3 regions of the Macrococcus brunensis genome follow, and region 1 is predicted to be linked to each of the others. Evidence: riboswitches for the same ligand, from Rfam matches in the RefSeq annotation. Region 1 holds a riboswitch; each other region holds the start of a gene.
The links. A riboswitch is a leader RNA that binds a small molecule or an ion and turns the genes downstream of it on or off. The one in region 1 is predicted to bind thiamine pyrophosphate.
Positions count from the first base shown of each region.

Region 1 (11,144 bases):
CAACTCATCCACCACTTGAATATTCTGCAGATAAAGTGCCGGCTCTTCTACCGCTTTGCTGATAATCAGCTCTACTTTATCACGGCCAAGCTGCTCGGTTGCCTGCTGCAGCAGTTCCGCATAAGTCAGTACTTTGATATCCAGTGTTCTCTCTACTTGTTCAAGTTCGAAGATTTGCTGATACGCTTGTTCGCACTTCTCTTTTGCTTCTTTGACAATCGTGTTGAACTGGCTGAAGACATCTGCTGCCGTCTGTTTGAATGAAAAGACATTATAAAGCGCGACAGAGCGAAACGGTGTCTGTACATCGTAATAATCCTTTAAGTCTTTATTCATGAGCGCAACAGGCAGAGGTGTCGCTTCGTCTTCAAAAGTCTCCTTGAAGTGGCGGTTATATTCCATCGTCTGATTGACAAAGTTCAGCATAAAGTTCGAACTGATGCCGTTCATCGGGGTCCCGACATGCGTCTCTTCTCCGTAACAAAGAACAGCAGGCATTAATTTGCCAATGGAACCGGAATAAACGTAATGCGCATTATCTGATGCCTGCTGCTGGAAAGTCGGCTCACTATTCAGATAGAGGACGATATCCAGCTTTTCTTTCTGAACAATGTCATGCAGTTTCATCATTGCTGTACGCATGCCAAGTGAGTTCACTTCTTCATCAGGCACTGTCATCAGCAGTAGATTGATATTCCATTCTTCAAGAATCGCTTTCTCAATCAATGACAGATGCAGCATCAATCCTGGCTTCATATCCATCGAACCTCGGCCAAAGAGATAATTACCGCTCGCCAGGTCTTCTTTCGCTGTCGCATTCAAGTAAGCATCGTCTTCTTTGAATAGTGCCGTAATTGCATCCATATCAAACGCCGCCTGTTCATAATCACCGAAGTCATCAATTCCGACTGTATCGTAATGACTGATCAGTACGATCGTTTTTCTGGACTTAGCTTTGTAGTGTGCCATCAGCGTATGTCGACCATCCCCAGTCGGCGCTAAAATGACCTGTTCTTCTCTCTCTTTAAAGTAAGGTAAATCCATCAGCATCTGTTGAATGAAGAATGGAAACTCCTTCTCTCCTTCTGACAATGTCACGCTATCAAACTGAACAATCTGCTTCAGAAGTGTTGCACGCGCTTCTGCACTTTGCCATAAACTCGTCATGTCTTATCCCCTTTCATATAGTTCCATCATAAGCCCTGGTCAAGAAAAGATAAAGTCCACTTTTTTTGTTATAATTTAACTATACTTCTATATAAGGGGATGAGAAGATGTCAAATGAAGGCTGTATAAAATGTGGTCACCAGGAAACCGTAACAAAGGATGTTTCTATGGCAGGGACAGGATTATCTAAACTGTTTGATATTGAGCATAATACGTTTACAGTAATTTCCTGCAAGAACTGTGGCTATACAGAATTTTATTCGAAGCAGACAAATGCAGGTATGAATATTATGGATCTATTCTTTAGTTAAAAAAACGGTAAAGGCCTCATCCTAAAATTTAGGATGAGGCCTTTTTTGATGGTTTTGTGTTCAGATTCTAAGTCAAGTCGAACAGCAAACTCCGTTGTTGTTCAACTTTTGAGCCAGGTCGAACAGCAAACACTGCGTACGCCCGCACTCCTTTTTACCTGACGTCTTCAAGCCCGGTCACCGGCAATATGCCCGCCAGCAGAAATGCACCCGCAACTACTGCTATCAGCCCAAAAATAAAGATGACATCATAAAAACTGAATGGTACACGGTAATAATAAGTCCGAGGGCCATCTTTAAATCCTTTTTTCTCCATCGCCACAGCGAGCCGGTGTGCTTTACGTATATTCTGACTCATCAGCGGAATAATCAGATGCTTGAGGCGTCTGATTCCTCTATACTGCTTCGGATCTATCATCTGGTAGCGCATCTTCAGTGAATTTCTGAGCTGAAAGAATGATTCTATCATTATCGGGACCATTCGTATCGCCGCCATAAAAGCATAGGCATACTTCGGTTTAACATTTAAATGCTGCATCAGACTATAGAAAATCATGACAATCCGTGTAGTAAATGCGATTGTCAGCCCGAGACAGCTCACTGTAATCGTTCTAAGTGACAGATGCAGTCCTCTGAAGAGACTCTCCGTCGTAATATGGATAATACCCCATTTAAAAAGTGTATGACTCCCGTCCCCGTAAAAAATCATGAAAAGTGAAGAAGTGACGCTAAACAGTGCAATTACCGAGAAAAGCGGCAGGACAATCTTCAGCCGTGTCCCGGAAAAAAGCAGCATAAAAGAGAACATCAACAGCGCCATATAAAGCATGACGTCGAAGCGATGAATGAAGATGACCAGAAAGAAGAGCAGGACACCTGCTATCATCTTCGTCAGGATGTTGACATGGTCCATCATCGTGATGCGTGTCTTAAACTGTTCATACATGAGCTGCACCTACTTCTTTCAACTGATTCTCCGTTACATGAAAGCGTCGCGTCGGATAGCGTTCCACAATATGCGGGTCATGGGTCACCATCATCACCGTCTGCCCCTGCTGCACCCGCTCCTTAAAAAGTGTCAGCAGCTGGAACGTATTATGACTATCCAGTCCGAACGTCGGTTCATCGAGCAGAATGATATCTGCCGGGGAACTGAGGGCTGTTGCGACACTCAGCCGTCTTTTCTGTCCCATCGAAAGTTCAAAAGGATGCTGGTCTCTGACATGCTTAAGCTGCAGTAGCTCTAACATCTGCATCGTCTTGTCGCGTGCTGTTTCCTTATTCTGATGGTAGTAGTTGACGTAGACTTCATCATAGACGCTATTCTGGATGAACTGCAGCTCCGGATTCTGATAGACCAGATAAAAATGAGCGGCAGCATCGCGGACTGTTTTCAGTCTGATGTCCACGTAATACATCACACCCTCATACGGAACCATCTGCAGCATTGATTCAAGCAGTGTCGTCTTCCCTGTACCATTCTGGCCGGTAATGACAATCCACTCTCCTAAACCAATCTGCAGCTCCTCTACTGCGTACAATGCTTTTTTACCACGCTTAATCATGCCATTCTTGTAGCTGAATAACGGTACGGATTCCACTTTATCCTCAAGCGACGACGGTGCATGCTGCCAGGCATTCGGATGCCAGATACCATAATCCGAGAGCAGCGATTCATAGTGCTCTAAAATATAGGACGGTGCACCTTGCTGCACGATCTCACCTTGTTCGTTCATCACGATTACACGGTCAACATGCTGCCAGATATGCTCGACTTTATGTTCTACAATCACTACGGTCTGATCATGCCACAGACTAATCAACAGTGACCAGAGCTGTTCTGTCGCTTCAGTATCAAGCATAGCGGAAGGCTCGTCTAAGAAGAGTGTATCAGCCTGCTGAAGCAAAGTCCCTGCTATCGCCAGTTTCTGTTTCATGCCACCACTCAGCTGGTTGATAAGCTGACTTTTATCGACATTCAAGTTTACTTCACGAAGAGCATGTTCTATACGCTGATCCATCTCACCTGCCGGCACTTGTCTGTTTTCCAGAATAAAGGCCAGTTCTTCGTACACTTTCGGCATACAGAACTGACTATCAGGATCCTGAAAAATAACAGCAGCACTCGGATCAATCAGACGTTCTTCGTACTTCATCGGCAGGTCTATCAATTCAGGTACAATGCCTGCCAGCACATTGAGCAACGTGCTTTTACCGCAGCCGGAAGGTCCAAGCAGCAATACTTTTTCCTTTTCTTTGATGTCAATCGATAACCCGTCAAATATCTTATCCTTAACCCCGGGATATTTCAGCCGTAGATCTGTTACTTTAAGTTTAGAGTGCGTCATAATCTTCCTGTGATGCAGAACGGAATAGACGTGTGACACCGGTCTGATCAAGCGCTTTGACGAGTATATAAGGGAGAATACCCGCCAGCACGGCTCCGCTGATTACACGAAATACAATGAAAAGAATTAAGTTCCACGCTGCAACTTCACTCATATAACCGTAGAAATAGTCGATTGGCAAGCTGATCAAAGCAGCTGCGACACCCGCTAATATACATACCATCACACTGCGAGAACGATATCTGAATGCCATGAATACAAGCTCACAGGCAAGACCCTGCAGTAAAGCAAAGACAAATGTCGGGATATCAAATTTCCCCATGATAATCGTCTCACCGGCACCAGCTGCAAACTCAGCCAGTAGTGCAATACCGAATTTCGGTACAATCAAGTAAGCGACAACAGCTGCAGCAAACCACATACCATAAGTCAGCTGTTCAACATGAACACCAAGCGGTTTAACGGCTTCATAGGGCAGCCACCACAAATTATAGATAAAACCAAAAATCACTGCGACAAGCACTGTTACTAAAATATCTGATAACGTCAAACCTTTTCTCATTCCAATATCCTCCTCAACAAAAAACACGCAACCATCACAAGATGATTGCGCGTCAAAAAAGACATAGAAAAATAAAATCTATACACTTTCCTCCGCTAGCATCAACTAGATCAGGTTCAAAGGGTTCGAGATTATCTCGTCTCAGTTACAATAACACCCCTAGTGTTTCTGTTATGTATTTGTATTTAAACTGTATACTTGTCCGGAATTAAAGTCAATAACATTTCCTGAGAAATAAAAAAAGCGATACCGAAGTATCGCTTCATATTAATCGCGGTAAACCGTTCTTTCTGCCACACCGCGCGCTTTATCTTTTTTGTTATAACCCAGCATAAAGTATGCTGCTGTCACGATTGCAAGGAAGATAAAACCGATAATAACAGATATACGAGTATCCGGATTGATCAGCATGAAAAATAATACTAATACCAGGAATCCGATTGTCAGCCAGTTCGTCACTGGTGCGCCCGGCATCTTGAATGGATGATCTTTAATCAGTTCCGGATGTTTCTTTCTAAACTGCATATGACTGATCAGAATCATGAACCATGGTACCATACCTGGCAGGATTGATGCGCTATAGACATAGACAAAAATTTTATCCGCCCCTGGAATCACGACATTGAGGATAACGCCCAGGAAGATACCGATTGCAATAGCAAGAACTGCATAGAATGGCACGCCTGTTTTTAAGACTTTACCGAAGATAGCTGGCATTTTGCCTTCTTGTGCCAAAGTGTAGACCATACGACTTGAACTGAAGATACCTGCATTGCATCCCGACATTGCAGCGGTGATAACAACGAAGTTAATCAGACCCGCTGCGACTGTGATACCAATTTTAGCGAATGTTGCTACGAACGGGCTGCCGATTGTACCTAATTGATCCCATGGATAAACAGTAACGATAACGAAGATAGCACCAATATAGAAAATCAGAATACGCCATACAATGCTGTTAACTGCTTTTTGAATATTTTTTTGAGGATCTTTTGTTTCACCAGCTGTAATTCCGATTAACTCAACTCCTTGATAAGCACCGACTACGATAGAAAGTGCAAACAAGAAACCTGTCAATCCATTCGGGAAGAATCCACCATGTTCAGTTAAGTTGCCAAAACCAATAGGATTTCCACCGTTACCAAAACCGAATAAAATAACGCCTAATCCCGCAACGATCATCAGAATAATTGTGACAACTTTAATCATCGCAAACCAGAATTCAAACTCACCGAATGCTTTTACAGATGCTAAGTTCGCAACAGCGAGTGTCACGACTACGATCAGACCTGGAATCCAAGTCGGTAATTCCGGCCACCAGTACTGCATATACTGACCGACGGCGATAACTTCACTCATCCCAACAACAACCCACTGGAATATATTACTCCAGGCAGTTGCATAACCCGCTGCCGGATGAATGTAATCATTTGCATACTGAGCGAATGAACCTGTCGTTGGATAAAGATAAACCATTTCTCCCATTGCGCGCATGATGAAGAATAAGAAAATACCAGCTACTAAATACGCAATGAGTGCAGATGGTCCTGCCCAGTTAATAACACTGGAAGCCCCCATAAATAATCCAACACCAATTGTTCCGCCGAGTGCAATCATCTGGACCTGACGTGAGCTCAGTCCTCTGTGTAATTGATTGTCTTCCATTACTTTTACCTCTTTCCTTTATATAAGTGAAATATTTATTTTCTCTGTTATTATACAGCAATTTCACAAGTTGTAAATCACAAATTCATCGCTTTTAAGCAATAAAGCAAATAATTTTCTAAATATTCTTTGAATTTGTAATAGCTTGGTATAAAAGTATTTATAAAATATGAATTATGCATATAAATAGATTTTAATAAAATAAAATATTAATAAATACAGAAAAAAATACCAAATTTCACAAATAAATGGTGAGATTGTGATATTTAAAATACCGTTATTATATAACAGAAAGACATAAAAAAATCGGAAGCAAATTTGCTTCCGATAACTTTATTTAATTAAAGCACACGTCTGATCAATGTTTTAAGAGGTGGCATTTTTTCAAGTTTACCTTCTTCAAGTAATGAACGGATTTCAAACTTAGCATAACCCAGCATCTCATCAAAGACGATTTGACCTGGCAGCGGTGCTGCATCCTGATCAACATAAACATTGACAATAACAGGCTTATTAGCCGCTTTTGCCTGCTGCATAGCTGGTGCAAGTTCTTCCGGTTTTGTGACATTGATACCCATACCGCCACAGCTTTCAGCAAACTTAGCATAATCGATATCTGCTAAGTTAATAGCGTATTCCAGCTCTCCTGCAGCCTGCTGTTCATACTTGATGAATGATAACTGCTGGTTATTCATAACAACTACAATCATCGGCAGGTTGTAATAGACAGCAGTGACAAAGTCCTGCATGACCATTGAGAAGCCACCGTCACCGGCAATTGCAATCGCCTGACGCTCTGGGAAAGCAATCTTAGAAGCGATTGCGCCCGGTAACGCACAGCCCATTGTTCCGAGCCAAGCAGAAGTAATAAATTTATTTTGGTGATCTAATCTTAAATACCTTGTACTCCATACTGTTGAAGTACCGACATCAATTGAGAATGTTGCATCGGGCTCAGCAATTTTTTCGATTTCGGCCATCACGCGTTCTGGACGGATAGGTGTAGAGTCTTTCATCCGGTCTTCTTCTAGCCACTTGTTCCAGTTCACCATATTTTCCTGACATGCTTCAAGGAATGGACGACGTCCAACCGCTTCACAAGCCTGTGTCAACTCTGGCAGAATATCTTTTGCATGTCCTATCAGTGGTACATCTACATCATAACGTTTGCCGATATTTTTCAGATTGATATCAAGCTGAATACAAGGGACATTCTCATCTGGCAGATAGCTGACATAGGGGTAATTCGTACCTAATAAGATCAGTAAATCCGCTTCTTTCATTGCTTCAAAAGCTGGCTTCGTGCCAATTTTACCGATATTACCAAGTGATTGCGGATGTGTATCTGGAATAATACCTTTAGCTGGGAGCGTAATCATAGCTGGTGCTTTAATGCATTCAATGAAATGAATCACTTCATCTTTAGCACCTTTCGTTCCTACACCTGCAAGAACCACTGGATTTTTACTATTACCGATCAATTCTGCCGCTGCCGCAATTTTATCAGTCGGCGCAGAGAAATGCGGTCTGACATATTCATATTTTTTATCAAGTGTATTATCTTCAATCTCTGTTTTAAGAATATCCCCGGGAATCGTCAATACCGCTACGCCTGATTCATCATATGCTGTTTTAATCGCTTCATTCACCGTATCGAAAATTCGATTTGGATCCGTCACAATCTGGTTGAATACCGCTACACCTTGGAACATTGTAGAGATATCGACTTCCTGGAAGTAACCTGAACCAATCTGATCTGTATTGGTATGTCCGCATAGGACAAGTGTCGGCACATTATCCATTTTTGCATCGTACATGCCGTTTAATAAATGGACCGCACCTGGTCCACCTATCCCTAACGAAACAGCAATCTTACCTGTTAATTTCGTATAACTTGCCGCTGCAAGTGTCGCTACTTCTTCATGTCTGACATTATAGAATTTGATACTTTCTTCTTCATGCTTAAGTGCATCTACCACTGAATCAATTGAATCGCCTGGAATACCATAGACATGATCAATGCCCCAGTTTTTAAGTGCTTTGACTAATGCGAGATTTGCTTTGATTTTACTCATAATGATGCCTCCTTTTTATTATACATCTGTTATCTACCCGTCGCTTTTCATTCTAATCACTTATCGTGTATGGCATAGACTTAAACAGGGTATAATATTAAAAATAAAAGGGGGCAATATGATGAAGAAAATATTACTGACTGGCGGTACTGGACTAGTAGGTTCTCGATTAATTGAAATGACAGACCATGAGTTTTATATTCTGACGCGTTCTGATAAGGAAGACACCGCGCATGTTAACTATATCAACTGGAATAATGATGATTATTTATCTCAGATACCCGAAGTAGACCTCATCATCAATCTAGCCGGGGCGAGTCTGAGTAACCGCTGGACCCAGCAACATAAACAAGCGATTGTCAAAAGTCGCATAGAATCTACGAAGAAGCTAGGTCCTATCATTGAACAGCAGCAGAAGAAACCTTTCCTGATTTCTGCAAGCGCTGTAGGCTATTATCCACCTGCTAAAAATCTCTCCTATACAGAAGCCGACCGTTTCGAAGCATTTGACTTTCTATCTAAAACCGTTCATTTATGGGAGCAGGAAGCAGCTAAACTTAAGGTAGCGACTGCTTATTGCAGATTTGGTGTTATCTTCTCAAACCAAGGCGGGGCGCTCCCTATTATGGTTAAGCCCTATCAATTCTATATTGGCGGTAATATCGGCGATGGTCAGCAGGTCTACTCCTGGATTCATATTGATGACCTCATTCGTGCTCTCCTTTTCATCTACGATCAACAACTGACAGGGATCTATAACTGCACCGCACCAGAGCCTGCCACGCAGGAAGAAGTCGGGAAAGCAATCGCTGAAGCACTTCATAAACCTCACTTCCTACCTGTGCCTGAGATTGCACTGAAGACCTTACTTGGTGAACAGGCGATAATGGTTACAGACGGTCAGCGCGTTCTACCGGATAAACTCATTTCAGCAGGCTTTAAGTTCCAGCACCCGACTATCAAAGAAGCGATTACAAGTTTATATGGTTAATCAAAAAGAACAGAAAAAAGCAGTTGAAAAACGCTGGCGTGAGGAAAAATATAAAGTGATGTATCATAGTCAGCAGCACTATAATGACATCAGAGGCCTGATGAAAGAACAGCTGACGGATATCGATATCCTGAACACACAAATCAGTGAAGCGTATGCACTGGAGCCTACGCACGGTTCTATGCTCAATACATTTCAGCATTTATGGGGATATTTCAAGAACAAAGCGACCCCAGAAGAAAAAGAGCTCTTTCTGCCGCTACTGAACCAGGTACCTGAAAAGAACGATGTTATCATCCAGCAGCTCCATCATTTAGCCCTTAAATATAATGTTAAATACCTCAAAGAAAGCAGTATATTAACCGAAAAAAACTGACGTATCAGACGTCAGTTTTTTTCGGTTGAAAACCACAGCGTGGACTGGTGGTATCGTTCAGCCATTTATCATGGAGAAGCTGCTGATAAGCTTCATACACCGTTTCGCCCTCAAGCCTCGTATCCCCATAAACATAATAAGGCGGTAGCGGCTCATGCGAAAACGCTTCCTGATTGGCAAAGATAATATCCGCCAGTACATCGAGATCTTCTTTAAAGGCAGGAGAACGCTTGCCACCTCGTCTTTGATGCTCCAGGTCCATTTCCACAAGCATATTATAAAGGTCAATGATGTAGGGCTTGCCATTATTGTAAGCCTGTTTGACGATTGGATGATGTAAGTAACGCGTATTTCCCTGTATAATCTTCAGTTCGGCAAGACAGACACGTATGATCTGGTATAACTCGAGCACCTGTTTGGACAATCTTCTATTATCCAAATACTGTGCGCTGATTTTATGATCAGCGTCTACTCTAAATATCTGCATATGACCCCTTCTTTTCATTAGTTCTTAAATGTTAACACGTTAAAAATATTTTCTCAAATCGTCTGTTGACGTTTACAGCATTTGTATCTATAATTATAAATCGTAACTATTACGTTTTATAGGAGGCAATATGCATTACTTTATTAAAGGACTCGGCGTGGCATTGCTGGCACTTATCTTAACTGCCTGTGGCACAAATCAGGACTCAGAAAAAAATCACGAAGAAAAAGCAGTAACAGAGAAGACAGAAGAGCATGCGCATAACCACGAACACAAGCATCATGAACATGATCATCACCACATGTCAGCTGCTGACAAAAAAATATACGAAGGTCACTTCAAGGATAGTCAGGTAAAAGATCGTGAGCTGACAGACTGGGAAGGTGACTGGCAATCGGTTTATCCTTATCTTCAGGACGGCACATTAGATGAGGTATTCGAACATAAAGCAGAAGACAAAGGTGATATGACAGCAGCCGACTATAAAAAGTATTATACAACTGGCTACAAGACTGATGTCTCACGTATCAATATCGGTAAAGAAAAGATTGATTTCTATAAAGGAGACAAAAAGATTTCCGGGAAATATCATTATGACGGCAAAGAGATTTTGACATATAAAAAAGGAAATCGGGGCGTCCGCTTTATCTTCAAGAAAGTATCAGGTGATAAAGAAGCCCCTGCATACATCCAGTTCAGCGATCATAACATCGCACCCAAACTCGCTGAACATTTCCATATTTATATGGGCGATGACCGTGCTCAATTACTTAAAGAAATGGAACACTGGCCGACTTATTACTTCAGTGATATGTCAGGTGAAGAAATCGCTCATGAAATGATGGCTCATTAAGAACGAAGGAGATATTCTGATGAATATCTCCTTTTATGCGTGAGAGACTTTGCCTGGTCGCACTGAGCGGTACCAGCCGAGACACATGATAAAGATGATCAAGAGCTCGATGACATCACCGCCGTAGTACATGACAACTGCTCCTGTCTGCGCCTGCACCGCATCTACACCGGCGGGCGGATATGGATAAAAGGATTTAGACAAGATCTGGTGCAGTGCGACGGACACCATCATGACAATGGCCCGGTACTTAAAGGAATAAGGATGCCTCACTGGGTCCAGTTCCAGCATTACAGCTGTGAATAGGTA
Region 1 is NZ_CP092179.1:87,099-98,242, reverse strand. Features, by position in the region: gene MGG13_RS00490 (M20/M25/M40 family metallo-hydrolase) at 1-1,167, opposite strand, end outside; gene MGG13_RS00485 (zinc ribbon domain-containing protein) at 1,275-1,478, shown strand; gene MGG13_RS00480 (energy-coupling factor transporter transmembrane component T family protein) at 1,633-2,424, opposite strand; gene MGG13_RS00475 (ABC transporter ATP-binding protein) at 2,417-3,826, opposite strand; gene MGG13_RS00470 (ECF transporter S component) at 3,813-4,388, opposite strand; TPP riboswitch at 4,459-4,559, opposite strand; gene MGG13_RS00465 (amino acid permease) at 4,656-6,053, opposite strand; gene MGG13_RS00460 (pyruvate oxidase) at 6,395-8,128, opposite strand; gene MGG13_RS00455 (TIGR01777 family oxidoreductase) at 8,250-9,119, shown strand; gene MGG13_RS00450 (YbgA family protein) at 9,112-9,495, shown strand; gene MGG13_RS00445 (pyrimidine dimer DNA glycosylase/endonuclease V) at 9,500-9,982, opposite strand; gene MGG13_RS00440 (metal-binding protein ZinT) at 10,113-10,835, shown strand; gene MGG13_RS00435 (cytochrome c oxidase assembly protein) at 10,869-11,144, opposite strand, start outside.

Region 2 (11,144 bases), 360 kb from region 1:
TATTTCAGTCAGGTTATAGTGAGTTTAGAAAGGAGGTGACACATGATCAATAAAGTTGTGCTCGTTGGACGCCTGGCGAATGCGCCTAAAACCAACCAACATTCCAGTAAAAATAGCGTACAGTGCGTCACATTCCCTATTGCGATTGAACGGGGGTATAAACCTCGCGATGAGCAAGCTCAGACAGTAGATTTCCTGCACTGTAAAGCTTTCAACAAAACAGCGGCGAATATATTACAATATTGTCGTAAAGGCTCAACAGTTTGTGTGACGGGTCAGATCCACAGCAACCGTTACCAGAAACCAGGAGAAGATAAACCACAGTATTTTACAGAAATTCTGATTGAAAGCATCAAGTTTCTGCCTAATTTTGGTGCCATTAAAACAGGTGATATACTCCCTCAGACACCTGATGAAATCTGGAGTGAACTATCAGATGCCGAAAAAACACATACGATTCTGCTGGCTAAAGAAAAATTAGTAAAACAGATGATTGCTGATCAGAATACAGCACCCATCGAGACCGAACCAGTTAAAGTCATTACTGATGATGAAAGTCATGAGTTACTGAAATCACTTGATACATTAACGAATGATACGCCACAGGAAAAAGCTGAAGACGAAACAAAGGAAGCAGCTGTACTCTCATAAGACATCCTTCTTACTCACACCCCACTCGCCCTTTCAAACGTGCTGTCTGGAAGGGTTTTTTATTTTGATATCATTTTGTAATGCTAACGTAATTTAAAGAGCCGACTTATCATTTTTCTGTAACCATAGAAATCATAAAGCGTGCTAAAGTAATATCAAGATTAAACAAAGACGGGAGACAACACAGAAATGAATAGATTATCAGTCATTGTCGGTGCTGTCATTTTGTCTGGCATTGTAGCAACAACGAATGCTGAAGCAAAAATGCAAAATTTGCAGATGGATGAATCGGTTTGGTCAATTACAGATAAATATGATAGAACGATTGAGAACATAGAAAAAATCAACGCGGTTGATACCACTCTAATTACACCTAATCCGAAAGTAGAAGTCCTTGTAAATGGAAAATACAAAGTGATTAAGGGCGATACAATACCAGAAATAGCCGACAAGTGTGATGTATCAGTTAAACAGATCCATCATTTAAATCATATAACAGAAGAACAAAAGTTGACTGAAGGTCGCACACTTCAAGTGAATGAGAACTGAAATTAACCCTCTGAGTTAATTTCTTTTTTTATAAAAAGAATCCAATCATAACTTTTTGTAACGATAGCGTAATATTACGCTTTTATTTTATATATATCTGTAACCTATGAAATATTTTATTCTGATATATTGTTATTAATGAAAAAAGACCATCCCTAGGAGGAAAACATTTATGAAAAAAGTATTGGCGGCATCGACTGCAGTAGCGGTAGCAGGATCTTTCGTAGCAACAGCAAATGCAGCAGAGTACACAGTTAAATCTGGAGATACACTTTGGGCGATTTCACAGCAATATGGTACTTCAGTTGCAAATCTTAAAGCTGAAAATGGTTTAACTTCTAATCTGATCTTACCGAAACAAGTTTTAAAAATTAATGAAAAAGCTGTTAAAGCGGAAAATCATGATACAACAGTCTATCATATCGTTGCAGGCGATACTTTAGGGAAAATCGCTGCTCAGTTCAATGTAACAGTAGCAGATCTTAAAGCCTGGAATAACTTATCATCTGATTTAATCATTGCAGGTAAAACTCTAGTAGTGGGTGGTCAACAAGCAGCACCAGTAAAAACATACCAGGCGCCAGTACAGCAGGCGGCACCAGTAAAAACATATCAGGCACCAGCACAGCAGGCGGCACCAGTAAAAACATACCAGGCGCCAGTACAGCAGGCAGCACCAGTGAAAACATATCAGGCACCAGCTCAACAAGCTCCAGCATATCAAGCGCCTAAAGCAGCGACAACTCAAACTTCAGCTGCTTCATACGCTACAAATTCAAGCGTAGATGCTCATTTAAAATTAATTATGCAACGTGAATCAGGCGGTAACCCACGTGCGGTCAACCCAGCTGGTTACTACGGTTTATTCCAGTTTTCACCAACAACTTGGGCTGCTGTCGGCGGCACAGGTAACCCGGCTAATGCTTCTGTTGAAGAACAATGGAAACGTGCTCGCATCCTTTATACACAATACGGTGCACAGCACTGGAGCACAGCTTACTAATCATTCAAGACTATCTGCGGATAGTCTTTTTTTATTTGCATTCAAACCTTGAGTTCTATATGCTTAACATAACAATATATCTATTACTGCTAGGGGTGCCTGATGGCTGAGATGACGATGTCAAACCCTTTACCTGATCTAGATAATGCTAGCGTAGGAAAGCGGTCGTGCTTAAAGACCTTTTTCTGCAGAAATAGGTCTTTTTTATTTTGAAGGAGGAATCACTATGTTTACAGATGAACTACAACAGGAAGCGGCGCCTATTATTGATGCCATTTATCATGATCCTTTTATTAAAGGTATCATCAACGGGGATATTTCGAAGGATGCGATTCGTCATTATTTGAAAGCAGATCACCTCTATTTAAATGAATTTGCTAAAATCTATAGTCTCTTAATTGCGAAATTAGATGATAAAGAAGATATACGTTTTCTGCTCGAGCAGATTGACTTTGTCGTCAACGGCGAAGTGACTGCCCATTATACGATGGCAGATTATGTCGGGGAGGACTATGCATCGATTATCGAAGGCGGCGAGTGGTATCCGGCGAGCGATCACTATATCAAACATATGTACTACAATGCTTTTAAATATGATGATGCAAGTTTCACCATCTGTGCGATGGCCCCTTGTCCTTATGTTTACCAACAGCTGGCTTTAAAAATAAAAGAAAATCATGATTTAATAGGTAATCCTTTAAAAGACTGGGTGGATTTCTATGCGGTGAATATGGATGAGTTGATGGGTCATCTGAACCGCTGGGTCAATCGTTTTGCTGAAACAACGACCGAGCAGAATAAAGCTATTTTAAGACGTAATTTCCTTGAAAGCTGTGTTCACGAAAGAAGATTTTTCGCGATGTCATATCATCAGGAGAAATGGAATGTTTAAAACAGCACTCTCTATTGCAGGAACAGATCCGACTGGCGGCGCCGGTACAATTGTTGATGTTAAAGTCTTTCAGTCAAGAGGTGTTTACGGGATGAGCGCCATTACCAGTATCGTCGCTCAGAATACGCGCGGCGTACAGCAGGTCTTTGACCAGCCGGTGCATGTTCTGGAAGCTCAGCTTGAGAGCATCTATAGTGATATTGTGCCGGACGCTGTTAAAACAGGCATGCTTGCATCAAGTGAAGTCATGGATGTCGTAAGACCTTATATCGAGAAGCACCGTATTCCTTATGTCATTGATCCGGTCATGGTTGCAAAAAGCGGTGACGATCTGCTGGATGATGCAGGAAAGAACGCGGTACGCTATAAACTGCTGGATCTCGCAACAGTAGCTACACCAAACTTGCCGGAACTGGAACGTATTTTGAATATGAAGGTCGAAACGAGAAGTGATATCGACCGCGCCGGTCACATCTTTCTGAATGAAATCGGTAGTCAGTCTGTCATCGTAAAAGGGGGACATATGGAGGGCGATGCCATTGATTATCTTTTTACCAAAAAGGGTGTCACTGAGCTGCCAGCCAAAAGAATCGCGACTCATCATACACACGGCACGGGCTGCACGTTCAGCGCTGTCATTACAGCGGAACTTGCGAAAGGCCGCTCTATAGAAGACAGTGTCAGAACGGCTAAAGCCTATATCACGAGCGCGATTCTTAACAACCCGGGACTCGGCCACGGTAATGGACCGGTCAATCATTTCAGCTATCAGGAGGAAGAATATGAGACTCAATCAAATCAGACAAAATAATCCCCTTATCATCTGCCTGACGAATGATGTCGTCAAGAACTTCACTGCTAATGGTCTACTGGCGCTTGGTGCGAGTCCGGCTATGGCGACGGAAGTCGAAGAGCTGGAAGATTTTATTAAGCATGCAGGGGCAGTCCTTATCAATATCGGCTCACTGACTAAAGAAAGTATGCCTTCCATGGAAAAAGCGGCAGAAGCAGCAAATAAGTTTGGCGTTCCAGTCGTTCTGGATCCAGTTGCCTGCAGCGCGACAGCATTTAGAAAAAATTTCTGTCTGAAACTTATCGAGAACTATGATATCAGTGTCATCCGAGGCAATGCGTCAGAGCTAAAAGGGCTGATTGAAGAGGCGACAATGAAAGGGACGGATAGTGACTTATCACTTGATACAGTCGCAATCGCACAGGTAGCAGGTGGGCAGCTGGAGACTGCGGTAATCGTGACAGGCGCGCAGGATGCTGTTTATGCACAGGGCAAGGTGAAAAAGCTGTCGAACGGCACGGAGATGCTGACTAAAGTCACGGGCGGAGGATGTTTATTAGGGGCAATTGTATCCGCTTTTATATATAATGAGGTTGAACCGACATTAGATGATTTAGTCGAAGCTGTCTCTTATTACAATGTTGCAGCTGAGCGTGCTGAATCACTTGATAATGGCACTTTGCCGGGCCATTTTCAGATCAATCTGCTGGATATGTTGAACAGCATAGATGAAAATGACGTAGCAGAGAATATGCGAGTGGAAGAAGTGAGCTAATTGGAATTTAAGCGTGAGATGTTACAACTATATTTTATTTGCGGTACCAATAATACTGAAGATATTGAAACGGTTCTTGAAGAAGCCTTAAAAGCAGGCATCACTTTGTTTCAATTCAGAGAAAAAGGGACAGGCGCATTAGCTGGGGAAGAAAAAAAACAGATGGCACTCAAATTAAAAGCGCTGTGTGCGGCATACAGCGTACCTTTTATTATCAATGATGACTGGCAGCTGGCGCTTGATGTTGATGCAGATGGTATTCATCTGGGTCAGGATGATGACAAGATTGCAGACATCATTGAAAAGTTTCCGAATAAAATCATCGGGCTTTCTGTCAGCAATTTTGAGGAATACGATCAATCTGACTTAGCGCATGTGGATTATATCGGTGTGGGACCTGTCTATGAAACAAGTTCAAAAAATGATGCGAAACGTCCCGGCGGCATCGAACTGATTCGTAAGATGCGTCTCTACGATGAACAGATTCCGATTGTCGCGATTGGCGGTATTACAAATCGTAACTGCGAGATGATACTGAAAGCAGGCGCAGACGGCATCTCGACCATTTCTTCAATCGCTGCCAGTTCCAACATTGAACAAGATGTGAAGAATTATCTGGATTATTACAAATAAACGAGTTCCCTAGTTTAATCAGCACATAAAATGTGTTAAAATAACCTCTATGTGAAGAATACTATGAGGTGAAGAAATGAAGAAAAAGGCATTGATGCCATTATTGTTCGGTATTATTATATTTTTAGCGGGCTGTGATTATTCCAAAGAGTCTAATCGTACAGGCTTCTTTTATGATACGTTTGTACATCCACTGGATTTACTGATTCACTGGCTGGGTGCCAATATGGGTCATAACTATGGTCTTGCGATTATCGCGATTACGTTAATTGTGCGTCTTGCATTGTTCCCGTTCATGATGCGTACTTATAAGAACCAGAGTGTCATGAAAGAAAAAATGAACCTGATTCAGCCGCAGTTAAAAGCGATACAGGAAAAATCAAAACATGCACGTACACAAGAAGAGAAAATGGCTGCCAATCAGGAAATGATGGCACTGTATAAAGACAATAACATCAATCCACTTAATATGGGTTGTCTGCCTCTGTTAATTCAGCTGCCGATTGTTACAGGTCTCTTCTATGTTCTTAAATATCCATCAGGTGGCGGAATTACGCAGTATCCTGACTTCTTATGGTTTAAACTGACAGAGCCGGATATTTTAATGACTATTATCGCAGGTATTGTCTATGCGGCTCAGGCCTTTGTCTCTATGCAGAATATTCCTGATGAGCAGAAAGCACAAATGCGTATGATGATGTTCATTTCACCGATTATGATCATCTGGATGTCTTACATCTCTCCAGCAGCACTCCCATTATACTGGGCAGTCGGTGGGGCATTCCTTGTCCTGCAAACATGGTTAGGGAATAAGTTCTACAAACAGAAAGTTCATGAAGAAATGAAACCTCTTATCGATGCGCATGAAGAGAACCAGGAAAAAGTAGTGAGAAACACACAAGTTAAAGCGAAAAAGAAAAAAAGATAGTTTTCAATCACCGTCAAAATGACGGTGATTTTTTTTAATTGTTACTTCATCCATTTAATGCAGCAAAAAAACATAGAGAATTATCTGAATAGTATGTTAAAATTTATATGGTAGTTGAAAGGGGTTTCATATATGGACATTAAATATATTAATGAAAATGCGATTGCATGTGTGTTTGAAGAGACAATCAGCGAGCAAGTGAATCAACAGGTGCTGGCATTAAAACACGCATTTGAAACACAGCAAGTGGATGGAATTGAAGAAATCATTGCTTCTTATCATACGCTTGTCATTTATTTTAATGATTCAATCACGCATGATGTCCTGGTTGAGAAAATTAAAAGTCTGGATATCAATAGTCAGATGAAGCGAACGGCGAAAGTCTATACGATTCCTGTTTGTTATGACTATGGACTGGATATGGATGAACTGGCAGAGTACTGTGGGCTGACGCCGCAGGAAGTGGTTGAACGTCATACTTCCAGACGATATCTGATCTACATGTTAGGTTTTATGCCAGGGTTTCCATTCCTCGGCGGACTGGATGCGTCCATCGCTAAGCCGAGAAAAGAGACACCTCGTAAAGAAATACCAGCAGGCTCTGTGGGTATCGCCAATGAACAGACAGGCATGTATCCTCTTGCATCACCAGGTGGCTGGAATATTATCGGCCGGACACCTGTCACTTTATTTGATGCAGATCGTACACCTGCTGTTTTTTATGAAGCGGGGGACTATATTCAGTTTAAAGCAATCAGCAAAGAAGAATATACGGCAATAGAGCAAGATGCCGAGTACAAAATCGAAGTAAAGGAGGTTGAAGCATGAGTTTAAAAGTGATACAGCCTGGTCTGTTTACGACGCTGCAGGATGCAGGTCGTCAAGGAGTTCAGCATATTGGCTTAAGCCCAAGCGGCGCAATGGATTATTTCAGCTTTATGGTCGGCAATCAGTTGCTTGGTAATGAGCGTCCTGTCAGTCTTGAAATGACGATGCAGGGTGGGACGTTCGAATTTGGACGCGGTAATGCGTTTATTATTACAGGTGCAGATATGCAGGCGACGCTAAATGGTAAACCAGTGAAGCATAATACCATCCATTATGCCAAGATGAATGATCAGCTGGCATTTGGAGCTGCAGTGAACGGCATGCGCACTTATCTGACAGTCAGAAACGGGTTTGATATAGAACCTATCTATGATAGCTATGCGACGCACACTAAGATTAAACTCGGCGGTGTAGAAGGCCGAGCGCTGAAAGCGGGAGATGAGCTCGTCTTTTCAAATTCAGAAAAAGTACCGGAAAAGACTCTTTATACACCGGCATTCGATGATAATAAAATCCGTTTTATTCCGGGGCAGCAGTTTGAACGGTTCGAAAAATTCAAATTGAAATCTTATACAGTTTCGAACATGTCTGACCGTATGGGTATCAGACTGGAAGGCGATACAATCAAGGCAGAGAACTACGATATTATCTCTGAACCGGTACAGCTGGGTTCTATACAGGTGTCAGCGTCAGGTCAACCGATTGTGCTGCTGAGCGACCGTCAGACAGTCGGTGGTTACGCTAAAGTAGGAACGGTCTATTTCTATGACCTGGTGAAACTTGTACAGAAGAAACCAGGTGAAGAGATTCATCTCGTGCCGGGGACCTTAGAAGAAGCGATTCAAGAGAAAAAGAAGATGCTGAAATATATTGAAGATATTAATGTGCTGGCGTATAAAGGACGTTCATCAGGTAGCAAGATCCAACAATTAATTAAAAGGGTGAAATAATATGAATACAGAAAACTTAGAAACATTAATCCAGCTGATGAATGATAATCAGTTAAAAGTCATTTCATATAAAGATAAAGAAACAGAATATCATATCGAAAAAGCAGTGCCGGAATCAAGTGCAGCTCCAGTTGTACAAAATCAGGTACCTGTACAGAATGAAGCAAAAGTGACTTCTGAAGGCTATACTCAGAAATCACAGCTAGTCGGTACTTACTATAATACTGAAAATGAAGACAGCACTGAACCACTCGTGAAAGTCGGTCAGAAAGTCGAAAAAGGCGACCGTATCGGGATTATTGAAGCGATGAAAGTCATGAATGATATCCAGGCTGAAGTATCAGGAACAATTGAGGAAATCTTAGTGGAAAGTGGTACAGCAGTCAGCTATGACGAGCCGTTAGTCAAAATTAAAGAAGTTTAGGGGTGTCACAATGAAAAAAGTATTGATTGCCAACAGAGGAGAAATTGCGATCCGTATTATCAGAACATGTAAAAAGCTCGGTATTCAGACCGTTGCTGTCTATTCTACTTCTGATAAGGATTCGCTTCACGTAGCACTGGCGGATGAAGCATACTGCATCGGTCCGGCACAAGCTCAGAAAAGTTATCTGAATATGAATCAGATCATCTCCGCAGCAATCGTTTCAAATGCAGACGCCATCCATCCGGGTTATGGTTTCCTCGCTGAAAACTCAAAATTTGCGAGAGCATGCGCGGAGCATGATATTATTTTCATCGGTCCTACACCTGAAACGATTGATAAGATGGGAGATAAGGCAGAAGCAAGAAAAACGATGATTGCTGCAGGTGTCCCTGTCATACCCGGCTCTAAAGATGTCATTCCGACAGTAGAAGAAGCAGTTAAAATGGCTGAAACAGTCGGAGTGCCGCTTGTCATCAAAGCAGTTGCAGGTGGCGGAGGTAAAGGGATGCGGATTGTCAATGATCTGGCTGATGTAGAAAAACTTTATCATTCCGCTAAGAATGAAGCACTCAAAGCTTTTGGTGATGACAGAGTGTATATTGAAAAGTTTATCAAAACGGCGCGACATATCGAGGTGCAGGTGCTGGGTGATGGTAAAGGAGACGCTATTCATCTGTACGACCGTGACTGCTCGATTCAGCGTAATAACCAGAAACTGATTGAAGAAGCTCCGGCTGTTATCGTGCCGGCAGACATACGTGAGAAGATGACGAGCGACGCAGTCAGCGCGGCAAAGAACATCAATTACCGCGGTGCGGGTACGCTTGAATTTCTTTACGTAGAAGAAACCAACGACTATTATTTCCTGGAAATGAATACAAGGGTCCAGGTGGAACATACTGTGACAGAACGCGTGACAGGTGTCGATATTATAGAAGCGCAGCTCGATATTGCACTGGATGATCACTTCCCATTCAAGCAGGAAGATATTAAAATCCACGGTTTTGCAATGGAATGCCGGATTAATGCGGAAGATCCTGCCCACAACTTCAGACCGTCTCCAGGTAAAGTGCAAGGTCTGCACTTACCTGGCGGACCTGGTGTCAGAATCGATACATTCCTATACGAGAACTGTACGGTCTCACCTTATTATGATTCGATGATTGCAAAAATCATCACGTTTGATTTAACACGTGAACGGACGATACAGAAAATGCAGACGATTCTGGATGAGACAGTTATTGACGGTTTTGCGACAAACCTGGATTTCCAGTATCGCATCATTCAGCATCCGAACTATGTTGCCAACACGCTCGATATTAAGTTTCTTGAGAAGAACCACTTCCTGGAGGGATAACTGATGAAAATTGATTTAAATGCAGATCTAGGAGAAAGTTTTGGTAATTACAAGATTGGTAATGATGCGGCGATCATCCCGCTTATTACTTCAGCGAATGTCGCATGCGGGATGCATGCAGGTGATTTTAATGTCATGGAACAGACTATTCAGCTGTGCAAAGAACAAGGTGTCGGTATAGGTGCACATCCCGGTTATAACGATTTGATGGGCTTTGGACGCCGCAAAGTAGATATGCCTTATGAAGAAGTTGAAGCACTCATCACTTATCAAGTCGGTGCGATTCAGGCATTCTGTCAGCGTCATGGTGTTAAGTTAAATCATGTTAAACCGCACGGTGCCCTTTATAACGCGACGTTTAACGACCGCAAACTCGCTGATCATATTGTTGACGCGCTTTACAGACTGGATCCAGCGCTTAAAGTGATGGGGATAGCAGGCGGCCATCTTGTTCAGGCTGCAGAAGATAAAGGGATGACTGGGATTCATGAAGTTTTCGCAGACCGCAACTATGAAGAGGATGGAACACTTGTCAGCCGGAAAGAAGCCGATGCACTGATCCATGATGCAGAAGAAGCAACTGCTCATATCCTGCGCATGATAAACGATCAGGTCGTCAAAACGAAAACAGGTAAGCTTGTGCCGATCCAGGCAGATTCTATTTGTGTTCATGGTGATGGACCTGAAGCTCTCCAGTTCGTCCATGCAATCAGAACGGCTTTACAGAAACAGAATATAGAACTGACGACGATATAGTCAGAACAAAGGGGATGAAAGAATGGAAAACAACACAAAATTAACAGCTGGACAGAGACGTCTGCTATTCGGCGCTATCTTCCTGATGGCAACGTCAGCGATTGGACCGGCCTTTTTAACACAGACGACCGTCTTTACGGAGAAGTTTTTAGCCAGTTTTGCATTTGCGATATTAGTCAGTATTATTATTGATATCGGTGCTCAGCTGAATATCTGGCGTGTGCTGACTGTAACAGGAAAGCGTGGTCAGGATGTAGCGAACGAAGTAGTGAAGGGTCTCGGGACAGTTATTTCTATCCTGATTGTACTGGGCGGCCTCGCCTTCAACATCGGTAACGTGGCAGGCGCAGGTCTTGGTTTCAATGCATTATTCGGGCTGGATGTAAAAATAGGCGCTGTGATCACAGGTTTACTTGCTATCTTAATCTTCAGCTCTAAGAGTGGCGCGAAAGTGATGGATGTCATCACACAGATACTCGGTGCTCTGATGCTTGTCATAGTAGGGATTGTCATGATTAAAGTCAATCCACCTTACGCAGAAGCCGCGTATCGTATGGTTGCACCTGAAAATCCGGCAGCACTCGTTATGCCGATTATTACAA
Region 2 is NZ_CP092179.1:1,853,620-1,864,763, reverse strand. Features, by position in the region: gene MGG13_RS09870 (single-stranded DNA-binding protein) at 43-651, shown strand; gene MGG13_RS09865 (LysM peptidoglycan-binding domain-containing protein) at 841-1,200, shown strand; gene MGG13_RS09860 (transglycosylase family protein) at 1,373-2,203, shown strand; TPP riboswitch at 2,285-2,380, shown strand; gene tenA (thiaminase II) at 2,430-3,095, shown strand; gene thiD (bifunctional hydroxymethylpyrimidine kinase/phosphomethylpyrimidine kinase) at 3,088-3,906, shown strand; gene thiM (hydroxyethylthiazole kinase) at 3,878-4,663, shown strand; gene thiE (thiamine phosphate synthase) at 4,664-5,296, shown strand; gene yidC (membrane protein insertase YidC) at 5,373-6,224, shown strand; gene pxpB (5-oxoprolinase subunit PxpB) at 6,357-7,052, shown strand; gene MGG13_RS09825 (5-oxoprolinase subunit C family protein) at 7,049-8,002, shown strand; gene MGG13_RS09820 (acetyl-CoA carboxylase biotin carboxyl carrier protein) at 8,004-8,426, shown strand; gene accC (acetyl-CoA carboxylase biotin carboxylase subunit) at 8,437-9,786, shown strand; gene MGG13_RS09810 (LamB/YcsF family protein) at 9,790-10,542, shown strand; gene MGG13_RS09805 (NRAMP family divalent metal transporter) at 10,565-11,144, shown strand, end outside.
Region 2: another riboswitch for thiamine pyrophosphate. It lies ahead of tenA (thiaminase II); the one in region 1 lies ahead of MGG13_RS00470 (ECF transporter S component).

Region 3 (11,144 bases), 950 kb from region 1:
GATAGGTGCATACATATCGACAAATAGCTCTGACAGCATCAAAATAAGCGCAAATAACATAAGACCGAGATAAGGACGGGTGAACTTGATGACTGTTTGCATTGAAAAACCCCTTTCTTTCGTATTCCGAATTAGTTTAATTATGCCATATCGGCACTAAAAATAATCAATAGTTTGCCTGAAAGTATGCAGCCTATTATAATAAAAGAGTTACTAAATTAGATAGGAGCAAATAATGAACTTTTTTTCTCAGCTCATGGATTTTATTCTGCACATTGATAAACATCTAATCAGCATCGTCAGCCAGTATGGCACGCTGACTTATGGTATTTTGTTTTTAATTATTTTTATTGAAACAGGACTCGTCATCATGCCGTTCCTGCCAGGCGACTCCATGCTGTTTGCAGCAGCGGCACTAGCACCGCAAGGCGCACTTAATATCTGGTTATTATTTCTTGTCTGCTTTGTAGCTGCTGTATTAGGAGATACGCTGAACTATCATATCGGTAAATGGGCTGGCCTTGGCGTTACGAAACATCCTCGTTTCGGCCGCTTTATCAAAGAAGAACATTTACTGAAAGCAACAAGTTTCTTCAATAAATATGGCGGTAAAACAATAGTGATGGCCCGCTTTATGCCGTTTATCCGTACTTTCATTCCTTTCGTAGCAGGTGCCAGCCGTATGCATTATAGCTATTTCATTATCTATAATGTCGTAGGTGCCTTTCTCTGGGTAGGTGTCTGTCTCGGACTTGGCTATTTCTTCGGTAACATACCTATCGTCAAAGATAATTTTGAGATCGTCTTAATACTCATTATTGTCATCTCAGTCTTACCAGCAGTTATCAGTGCATTTAAGGCCTGGCGAGAAAATAGAAGTCATTCTTAATGAATGACTTTTATTTTTTTTACAATTATTTAATATGGATGTGCTACATTGTACTTGGAGGTGGCGAATGGCCTATAAAACAAGACCGAGACCACAGGAAATAATCTATTCAGAAGCGCTTGAAAATCGGTTTTCATTTGAAATATCGAACAGCATCATCGGTTATGATGGTGAAACTTTGTTTGCAGAGTGGCTATATAATCTGCCGAATGCCTGTGTTCTATGGGACATTCACTTGAGTCCTAAATATAAAGGTGAAGTACAATATGACTTTATTGTGATCCATGAACTGACTGTCTATCATTTTGACGTTAAAAATTACAAAGGGCAATATCACTATGTTAATGAAAATTTGCAGAACAGTTACCGGCGCATCATCAAAAATCCTGAACCGCAGCTACAACGCGCACACGAATACTTAAGTCATGTGATCAATCAGTTTGATTCTATCTACAGTGTTGAGAGCTATATCTGTTTTGTCAATGAAACATTCTATATGGAAGCGCCGCCGAAGTACCCACACTGGCTGATGCGTCCGCAGATATTCCATAAACTTGATGAACTGAAAGTAGGGAATAGTAATTCGGCAAATAATCGATTGCTAGCGGATTATTTAATCAGACAACATATTGAAAAAGAAGAAATATTTAAACGCGTGCCGATCGAACACATTAGAAAAGGCCTTAAATGTCCAAGTTGTATGAAGATTAATGCAGTTAAGACAGAGATAATTAAATTTAAATGTGTTCTTTGTAATACGACTGGTAAAAACGCTGATCTTATCCATTTCAATCTAGAGGAACTCTATGTACTAAAGAATGCCCCAATTGATATGCGCGATATTCAGCTATTTTTCCCAGAAATTCACCGATCTTCGGTGCAAAGAGTGCTGGCAAAGTATTTTATAAGACTTGGAGCTTCGAAAAAACCCAGCTACGTGCCTAAAGTTTGAGGTTACTGTTCAACTTCAGATCTAACATGAGCAGCAAATCATTTTACTGCTCAACTTTTAAAACAACTCGAGCAACAAATCAAAATGCTGCTCAACTTTTCATTAAAGTTGAACAGCATTCGTCATTTTCATCTCAGCATTTCTAGCAACTGTGTTTTCAGCGACACTATTTCCTGTTCTCTCATATGACGTACATCAATGACATGATGGATACTTGCAGGCTTACCCTCCAGCACCACAATCCGGTCAGAAAGTTTGATTGCTTCTTCTATACTATGTGTAATCATGAGCACGGTCCGTTTTTCTACTGCCAGTATTTCTTTCAGCCATGCCTGCATGTCGTAACGTGTGATTTCATCCAGCGCAGAAAAAGGTTCATCCAGTAGCATCAATTCGCCTGGTGTATTGAGTGCGCGCAGAAACGAAACACGCTGCTTCATACCACCGCTTAAACTATCCGGATAATGTTCTCGGATTTCGTCAAAGCCGCTTCGTTCTAATAGTTCATCCAGTCGTCCAGCTGTATCTCCTTTGATTTCACTGCCAAGTGCGATATTATCGGCTACTGTCCGCCAAGGCATAAGAGACGGTGTCTGAGGCATGTAGGCAACATGACCAGTACGACCCACAACACTTCGACCTTCTAAAATTACTTCCCCTGTATCCGGCACTAATAGTCCGCCAATAATATTGAATATCGTCGATTTACCACTGCCGGAAGGCCCTAAAATGGTGACAAACTCACCTTCCTGAACTTCCAGATTCACTTGAGATAAGACTTGGTTAGTGCCAAACATATGACTGATATCCTTCAGAATAAGCTTAGTCATGTTTCCACCTCACTGTCAGCTTCTCTAAGAACCTGATCACGCCGAATATGATAAGCGCAAATATAACAATCCAGCCTATCGCAACAAAGACCCGGTCAACCTGAAAGGCACGCTGCGCGATAATCATATATTTGCCGAGGCCTTTATCACTGCCCAGCCACTCTGAAATAATGGCCCCCATAACGGAATAGGTACCCGCAATCTTGAGGCCATTAAACAAAAATGGCATACTACCAGGCCATTCCAGTTTTCTGAAAATCTGCATACGGCTCGCACCTGAAATCAGCATATACTTCTTCAGATCTTTATCGACCGATTTGAATCCTTCAAGAAGACTGACCGTCACTGGAAAGAAACAGACGAGTGTAATGACGATAAGTTTTGGCAGAAGGCCAAAACCAAACCAGATGACGAGAAGCGGTGCTATAACAATGACCGGTACATTCTGACTGACCACAAGCAGCGGATAGATGAACGGCTCAAGCGCAGGCACAAGATGCAGAATGACAGCCATCATGACGCCAAACACAATCGACATCCCTAAACCCTCCAGCACAAGAAGTACAGTCGGTATAAGATCATCTTTATAATCCGGAAAAGCTGTAACAAATGCTGATGCAATAGCGCTCGGTGCTGGTAGTGTATAACTGTCTACATTGAGTAGTCGTACGAGCACTTCCCATAGTGCCAGCAGCACCACAATAAAAAGAGTAAACTTTAAATAGTATTTCATCTGTATTTTTTGACGAGTTCAGCCATCGATGCAACTTCAGCATGATAAAACTTGACTTGAGAGATGACACTGACAATACCTTCAGCCATCATCTTGTTGTTCATCTCTTCAATGAGCTGCAGGAGTTCCGGCATATTCCCTTCTATTGTTGTATCAAGCGGATTCACGACATAAGGCAGACCACTCGCCTGAATGACTTCAATGGCCTTATCGACATAAGGAATCACATCTTCACCGTTCGGTGTCTTCGGTATAATCTGGATGCTCATCAATGTATTAGCCATTAGTTCCCCTCCACAAATTCATTGGTAAATGCTTCTTCAGCATTGAAATCTTTTTTAATGATTTTATTCTCTTTCATAAACTGTGCAAAGTTCTCCCAGACTTTCTTATCCTGTACGCCCCACTCTTTTGCATCGTCCTGATACTTATCTTTCAAGTATTCCTGACTCTTATAAACCAGTTCTTTACTCTCTTTTAATTCAGGTGCTTCTTTAAGTAAAATATCAGCGCTTGCTTTTGGGTCTTTAATCGCAAACTCGTAGCCTTCCTGAACAGACGCCATAAAGGCATCGACTGTTTCCTTATCAGACTGGATATATTTTTCATTTGCAATGATGACCGGCGTATAGTAATCGAGGTTTTTGTCGTAATCTGTTAAATACTGCATGTTGACTTTTTCGCCGCGTGTCTCTGCTTCAATACCGGTCCAGGCATAGTAAACCCAGGCAAAATCGATATTTTTCTTAGAGGCTGTGAAGAAATCGGTATTACCCATATTGACGACTTTGACGTCTTTAACATCTGCTCCGTCTTTTTTCATAACGGCATCAATAATCGGTTTCTCAATCGGCGCACCCCAGCCGCCATAAGTCTTACCGGCATAGTCTTTAGGTGATTTAATATTTTTAGAGGCAAGACTCATAAACCCGCTCGTATTGTGCTGAATAATCGCTCCGATTGATTTGACCGGCACGCCTTCCGTACGTTCCTGAGTAACTTGTTCCTGCGCGCTGATACCAAACTGAACTTTGTTGGCAGCAACGAGCTGGTCTGCTGTCACGTCTCCAGGTGTTTTAATCGTTACGTCAAGACCATGTTCTTTAAAATAGCCTTTGTCTTTAGCCACGTAAATACCCGTGTGATTCGTGTTAGGTGTCCAGTCAAGCATCAGTGTTACTTTTTTCAGTTCTTTTGAATCTTTCTTTTCTTCTTTCTTCTCGCCTTGATCACTGCAGCCTGCTAATAAAATCAGACAGCTTGCGCCTACTAATAATTTCTTCATCAGTTTTCCTCCATTAAAAAAACACAACCTGCTGAGGTTGTGTTTGAGACACTTCCCTCCGTCAGCATTATCTGACCAGGTTAAAAGGGTTTAGGATAAAATCCAGTCTCAGCACGAAGCTCCCCTAGTGTTTTTATGATTTATTTAAATTGTAACATAAGATCATTGAATTCGAGCTGTGTAATTTTCATCTCTGTCTGAGATAAATTCGGGCTATAGCCGTCGATCTGTTCTGCGTAGCTTGGTGTCTCTGTATCCTGATAGACAATACCTGTCACGAGGCCGTCATGCTCCATTACGGTTGATAACGCCTGAGATTTATTAGTAGGGTCGTAACCTTCAATGTCAGCGATTTTAGTCAGGTTTTCCTTGAACCAGTCGTACGTATTAATTTTGTTATAAGTGACACATGGTGAGAAAACATTGATAAAAGAGAATCCTTTATGCTGAATACCCGCTTCAATAATCGCCGTCAGTTCTTTAATATCTGATGAGAAACTTTGTGCGATAAATGTTGCACCACTTGTGATTGCCAGTTCAAGAGGCGATACATTCTTTTCAATAGAGCCTTTAGGTGTCGTCTTCGTCACAAAACCGTGCGCTGAACTCGGTGAAGTCTGTCCTTTTGTCAGTCCATAAATCTGGTTATCCATGACAATGTAAGTTAAGTCAATGTTACGGCGCAACGCATGAATCGTATGACCCATACCAATCGCGAAACCATCTCCGTCACCACCAGAAGCGATGACTGTCAGTTCCTGGTTGGCCATCTTCACACCTTGAGCAAGCGGTAATGCACGTCCATGGATGCTGTGGAAGCCGTATGAATTGATATATCCTGATAAACGGCCTGAGCAGCCGATACCGGTAATAACAGCGAGGTTCTCCGGCTCAAGGCCGACTCCTGCTGCTGCTTTTTGGATAGCGGCCTGCACAGAGAAATCTCCGCAGCCCGGACACCAGTTAGGTTTTACTGTATTTCTGAAATCTTTGAATGTTGCCATTATTTGTCGACTCCTTCATTCACCACTGTATTGATCTTATCTTCAATATCATGCGGCAGGAATGGTGTTCCGTCATATTTGACGAAACTAGTTATTTTATTCTGATGCTGTGTATTCATTCTGATGATCTGAGCAAGCTGACCTTGATAGTTGTTTTCTGCTACGATGACTTTTTTCGCTTTATCAAGCGCAGACTGTACTTCTTCTGTCGGGAACGGGTGCAGCTGTCTGATCTGCATGTGGTTGACTTTAAGATCTGTACGCATCATTGCTTCTTCAATCGCACCATGAGTAGAAATAAAACCAATAACAAGGATATCAGCGTCGTCGTGACCCCCGCTTTCTACAACAGGCTGTTCAATTTTCAGCGCTTCAATTTTACGCATACGTTTTTCCATCTGTTTAATACGGTTAACAGGTGATTCAGATGGCTTTCCATCTTCAGCGTGCTCAACACCTGTTACGTGATGGATGCCGTTTTTCGTTCCAGGCAATGTACGTGGAGAGACACCTGTTTCTGTCACTTCATAGCGCTTGAAGTAATCTTTCGTCTCTGCATCCGGTACGTCACTGACAATATTGCCGCGGCGGATATCGATGCGGTTGTAATCCAGCTCAGGGACCGTCTGCTTACCGAGTGATAACTGCAGGTCACTTAAGAGAATAACCGGACATTGATATTCCTCAGCAAGGTTAAAGGCTTCCATTGATAAATAAAAGGCATCTTCAACAGTAGTCGGCGCGATAACAATCTTCGGAATATCACCATGTGTACCATAGATCATCTGCATTAAATCGGATTGTTCCTGCTTTGTCGGCAGACCTGTTGATGGGCCACCGCGCATTGTGTTGACGATGACGAGCGGCTGTTCTGTCATACCTGAAAGACCGATCGCTTCCATCATGAGTGACAGACCAGGACCCGCTGACGCTGTGAACGCTCTGACACCGGCATAATTGACACCAATCGCCATTACAGCAGCCGCTATCTCATCTTCTGTCTGGATGACCGTACCGTTAAATTTAGGCAGCTTATCAATCATATACTCCATGATCTCTGATGCAGGTGTAATCGGATAAGCAGCCATAAAACGAGCGCCGCCTGCTAAGGCACCTAGTGAAATGGCTTCATTACCAATCATGAAGAGATGACCGACGCCATCACTGTCTTCAAGATTAAAACGGTCATCAATCTCTTCACCGTATTTCAATATTTCAGCGACACCACTTTTCAATGCCTCTTTATTCAGTGCAACGATTTTATCGCCTTTTTTCTTGAACATCGATTCTACTAGTTCTTCAAATGGTTCAAGTGAGAGACCTAAAAGTTGAACAGTCGCACCGACTGCAACCATGTTTTTCATGAGAGCAGTACCCAGTTCCTTCGCGATTTCCGTGAAGTTGATTTCAATCAGCAGTCCTTCAAAATCTTCCGGTTTCTCAGGACTGAATTTGCCGTCCGCTAAAATAACACCTTCTGATGTCAGTTCCTGATAGTTAAGATCGATCGTCTCCTGGTCAAATGCCACGAGAATATCTAAATCGTCACTGATCGCGTAAACAGGTGTAGTTGAGACACGGATTTTATTATTAGTGTGTCCCCCTTTGATACGACTTGAGAAATGACGATAGCCATATAAATAATAGCCTTGTCTATTTAAAGCAGTTGAAAAAATCTCACCCGTTGATTCAATTCCTTCCCCCTGCTGTCCACCGACTTTCCATGAAATTTGTGATTTCAAGTTTTCATCCTCCTACAATTTATCTCATCACTCAATATAACAGAAAAACCGCACAGTCACATGACTTGTGCGGGTATTTGAACTAAATTCATACTAATGGCCGATAAACGGCTGATCAGGATTGATTAAGATACGTTCGATTTTCTTTGTTTTACCTGCTTTATCAAGTTCAATGTAAACACCTGACAGGACACCACGACCTGTTTCATGCAGGACATGCTTGACGGGTAAACCTGTTATAAAACGGTGAATCACTTCATCTTTATTGATGCCAAGAATGCCGTCATAATCCCCTGTCATCCCCACATCTGTGATAAAGCCGGTACCTTGCGGCAGAATACGGTTATCCGATGTCTGAATATGTGTATGCGTTCCGACAACGGCACTGACACGACCATCTAAATAATAGCCCATTGCGCCTTTTTCAGAAGTTGTCTCGGCATGAAAATCAACGAATATATGATTTGTTTCTTTACGCGCCATCTCAATTAATTCATCCGCTTTTTTAAAAGGATCATCGATAGCAGGTAGAAACGCTCTGCCCTGCAGATTAATGATAGCGAGCTTATCCTGATTGAAGCGAACAATTTTCATTCCGACACCTGGTGCTTCTGCCGGGTAATTCGCTGGCCGAATCATCTTGATGTCCTGATCGAGAAAATCATAGACATCTCGCTGACCATATGTGTGATTACCAAGTGTGACGAAGTCCACCCCTTGAGTCATAAATGATTTATAAATCTTTTCGGTGATGCCTCGGCCATGTGCAGCATTTTCACCATTTACAATTGTAAAGTTAGGTTGATACTTCTTCTTTAAGTGCGGGAGATGCTCACTTAACATATCACGGCCTATTGACCCCACTATATCTCCAATAAATAAAATTCTCATCTTATGCTCCTTTAACTGTTCATCATATGTTATTGTACCAAAAAGCTGGCAATGGTACTTCAATTATGGATACTATAAATATGTATGACCGTTCATTATGATCTTTATGTAGTAGCCGTCATTCTCAATCATTTTTGAAAAGAATAAAAGCATGTAAAAAAACAATTTGGATATGATAAACTAAATCTAAATCCAAGAAAAAGAGGTTGAAGCATGTCACTTAAGAAAATATCGATTATTTTGTGTACATCAGCAGTTGTCCTGACTGCTTGTGGCGCTAAAGAAGAACCTGCAGAAACTAAAACAAATCAGATTTCAAGTGAAGCTAAAAAAGCAATCGAAGAAAGTAAAAAACGCGGACAAATAAAAGCTGAAAAGCGTAAGTCACAGGAAAATCAGACATCAGAAGTTTCAACTGAACCACCAACGACAGAAGCACCTGCTGTTTCAACTGAAGAGGTAACTACAGAACTGCCAACTACAGCATTACCAACAACAGAAATACCTGTCACTTCTACTCCTACTACAGAGGAGCCAACTACAGAAACATTATCAACTGAAGAAGCTTCTTCAGAGTCACTGAGTACAGAAAATCCAGTTAGCAGTGTGACTACTGCAGATCAGCTTCAGCAGATTATGTTCGGTAATTATACTGAGGTCGAGAAAAGACAAGCCTACAACGCAGCTGTGGCTAGTGGTGTAATTCCACCTGGTCATATGGATGGCGGCACAACTATGCAAGCCTATCAAAGTTCAATAAACGTCCAACAAGGCTTAGAATAAAATAAGGTCACTACAGTAGTGACCTTTAATTTTAAACTTATAAGTTTACATAATATAGTTATATTAATTTTTAGATAAATAATGTATCCTTTGATTGAGTGAACCACGAAAAGCTAAGTCAGCTTTAAGCCTTTTAACAAACGGCCCGTCCACTAACACATCTGCCGCACTTAGAATCCATTTTAACTGATCATCATATTCGATATATTCTTTCATATAGCCTGTCCATATCCAGATATCCTTTGTACTGCCAAAATGTAAACGTACAGCATGGATTAAACGCTTCAATACCAGCTGATTTTGAAGTGGCTCCCCGCCCAGTATAGACAGACCTTTAATATAGTCCGGCCTCAATAAGTAAATGATTCTGTTAAGCAGTTCATCGGTCAATTCTTCTCCCGCATCAAAACGCCATAAAGAAGCATTAAAACAGCCAGGACATCTGAAGTGACAGCCAGCTAAATACACGCTCACTCTAACGCCTTCACCGTCTGTTACACAATCCGGTATAATTCTAGCGACTCTGTTCTCTCCGTCATATTTCATAAATGCTTCACTCGACTCGCAATCTCCTGGTGACGACCTTTAACCATCGGCCGCTTAAGCGGATTGCCGAGATAGCCACATGTTCGTTTAACAACATCTGCTCGTGAAGGGTCATGGTTACCACATTCAGGACATACAAACCCTTCAGCTGTCGGCTTAAACTCACCTTCAAAGTCGCAGTCATAACAATGGTCAATCGGCAGATTTGTGCCAAGGTATCCAATTTTATCATATGCATAATCCCACACAGCTTCAAGCGCCTGAGGATTATGGTGCAGCGAAGGGTACTCGCAATAATGGATAAAGCCACCTATCGAGTATCTAGCAAATGACTGCTCGAGGCGAATCTTCTGGAATGGAGAGATTTTTTTGCGTACATCATAGTGAAAAGAATTAGTATAGTATCCTTTATCTGTGACATCTTTTATGTCACCAAACTGTTCTCTATCTAACTGACAGAAACGATCAGTCAGCGACTCGCTAGGCGTGCCATAAACACTGAACTGTACATCATACATATGGCTCCACGTCTCAGTCTGTTCATACATGAATTTAAGAACAGAGACCAGGCTACTGACCGCTTCATCATCACTCTCCCAGTCGTTGTCAAAGAGCAGCACGCCTACCTCGTAAAGGCCGATATAACCCACACTCACTGTACATCTTCTGTTATAGAATAACTGGTCTATCTCTTCACCATTATCAAGTCTGCTAAGTGCACCATATTGATACAGAATAGGCGCATTCTCTGGACGTGCTTCTTTCACTCTTTTGATTCTATATAGACACGCGTCTTTCACTATTTGCATTCTCTCTTCCAGTATGGTCATAAAGACTTCCAGACTTCCTCCGCTATCGATGGCGATTCTGGGCAAGTTTAAAGTGGTGACACCTAAATTAAACCGTCCGCTATTGATGTACTCACCGTTCTGTTCAAAACTGTTTAGAAAACTTCTACAGCCCATCGGCACTTTAAAGTCACCAATCATATCTGTTAAAGCCTTGTAATTAAGCACATCCGGATACATTCTTTTTGTCGAACACTCAATAGCAAGCTTTTTAATATCATAGTTAGGATCGTCATGCATCAGGTTAACCCCTTTTTTTAAAGAGAAAACCAGTTTCGGAAAAATAGCTGTCGCTGCCTCTTTTCCTAAGCCCTTTATTCTGATATCCAGTATCGCCTGCTGTATCAATCTACTATAATCATCGGTGCCAAGGCCAAATCCAAAAGTCACAAAAGGTGTCTGACCGTTCGAAGAATAGAGTGTATTAATTTCATACTCAAGTGATTGCATAGCGCTATATACATCACGTCGGGTCATGTTCATTACGTATGAATCAATCTCACTGATATGATAGGTGACTGCATCCTGATGGTGTCTGTCAGCATTTAAGACAGCATATTTACTGAGTATTTCATCAAGACGATCTACCGAACACCCCCCGTACTGGCTACTGGCGACGTTCGCTATAATCTGAGCAATCT
Region 3 is NZ_CP092179.1:1,039,765-1,050,908, reverse strand. Features, by position in the region: gene MGG13_RS05405 (ABC transporter ATP-binding protein) at 1-102, opposite strand, end outside; gene MGG13_RS05400 (VTT domain-containing protein) at 236-889, shown strand; gene MGG13_RS05395 (nuclease-related domain-containing protein) at 957-1,841, shown strand; gene MGG13_RS05390 (ABC transporter ATP-binding protein) at 1,970-2,671, opposite strand; gene MGG13_RS05385 (ABC transporter permease) at 2,664-3,404, opposite strand; gene MGG13_RS05380 (thiamine-binding protein) at 3,401-3,688, opposite strand; gene MGG13_RS05375 (ABC transporter substrate-binding protein) at 3,688-4,689, opposite strand; TPP riboswitch at 4,726-4,825, opposite strand; gene MGG13_RS05370 (2-oxoacid:ferredoxin oxidoreductase subunit beta) at 4,830-5,693, opposite strand; gene MGG13_RS05365 (2-oxoacid:acceptor oxidoreductase subunit alpha) at 5,693-7,435, opposite strand; gene MGG13_RS05360 (TIGR00282 family metallophosphoesterase) at 7,529-8,326, opposite strand; gene MGG13_RS05355 (hypothetical protein) at 8,540-9,109, shown strand; gene nrdG (anaerobic ribonucleoside-triphosphate reductase activating protein) at 9,173-9,655, opposite strand; gene nrdD (anaerobic ribonucleoside-triphosphate reductase) at 9,652-11,144, opposite strand, start outside.
Region 3: another riboswitch for thiamine pyrophosphate. It lies ahead of MGG13_RS05375 (ABC transporter substrate-binding protein); the one in region 1 lies ahead of MGG13_RS00470 (ECF transporter S component).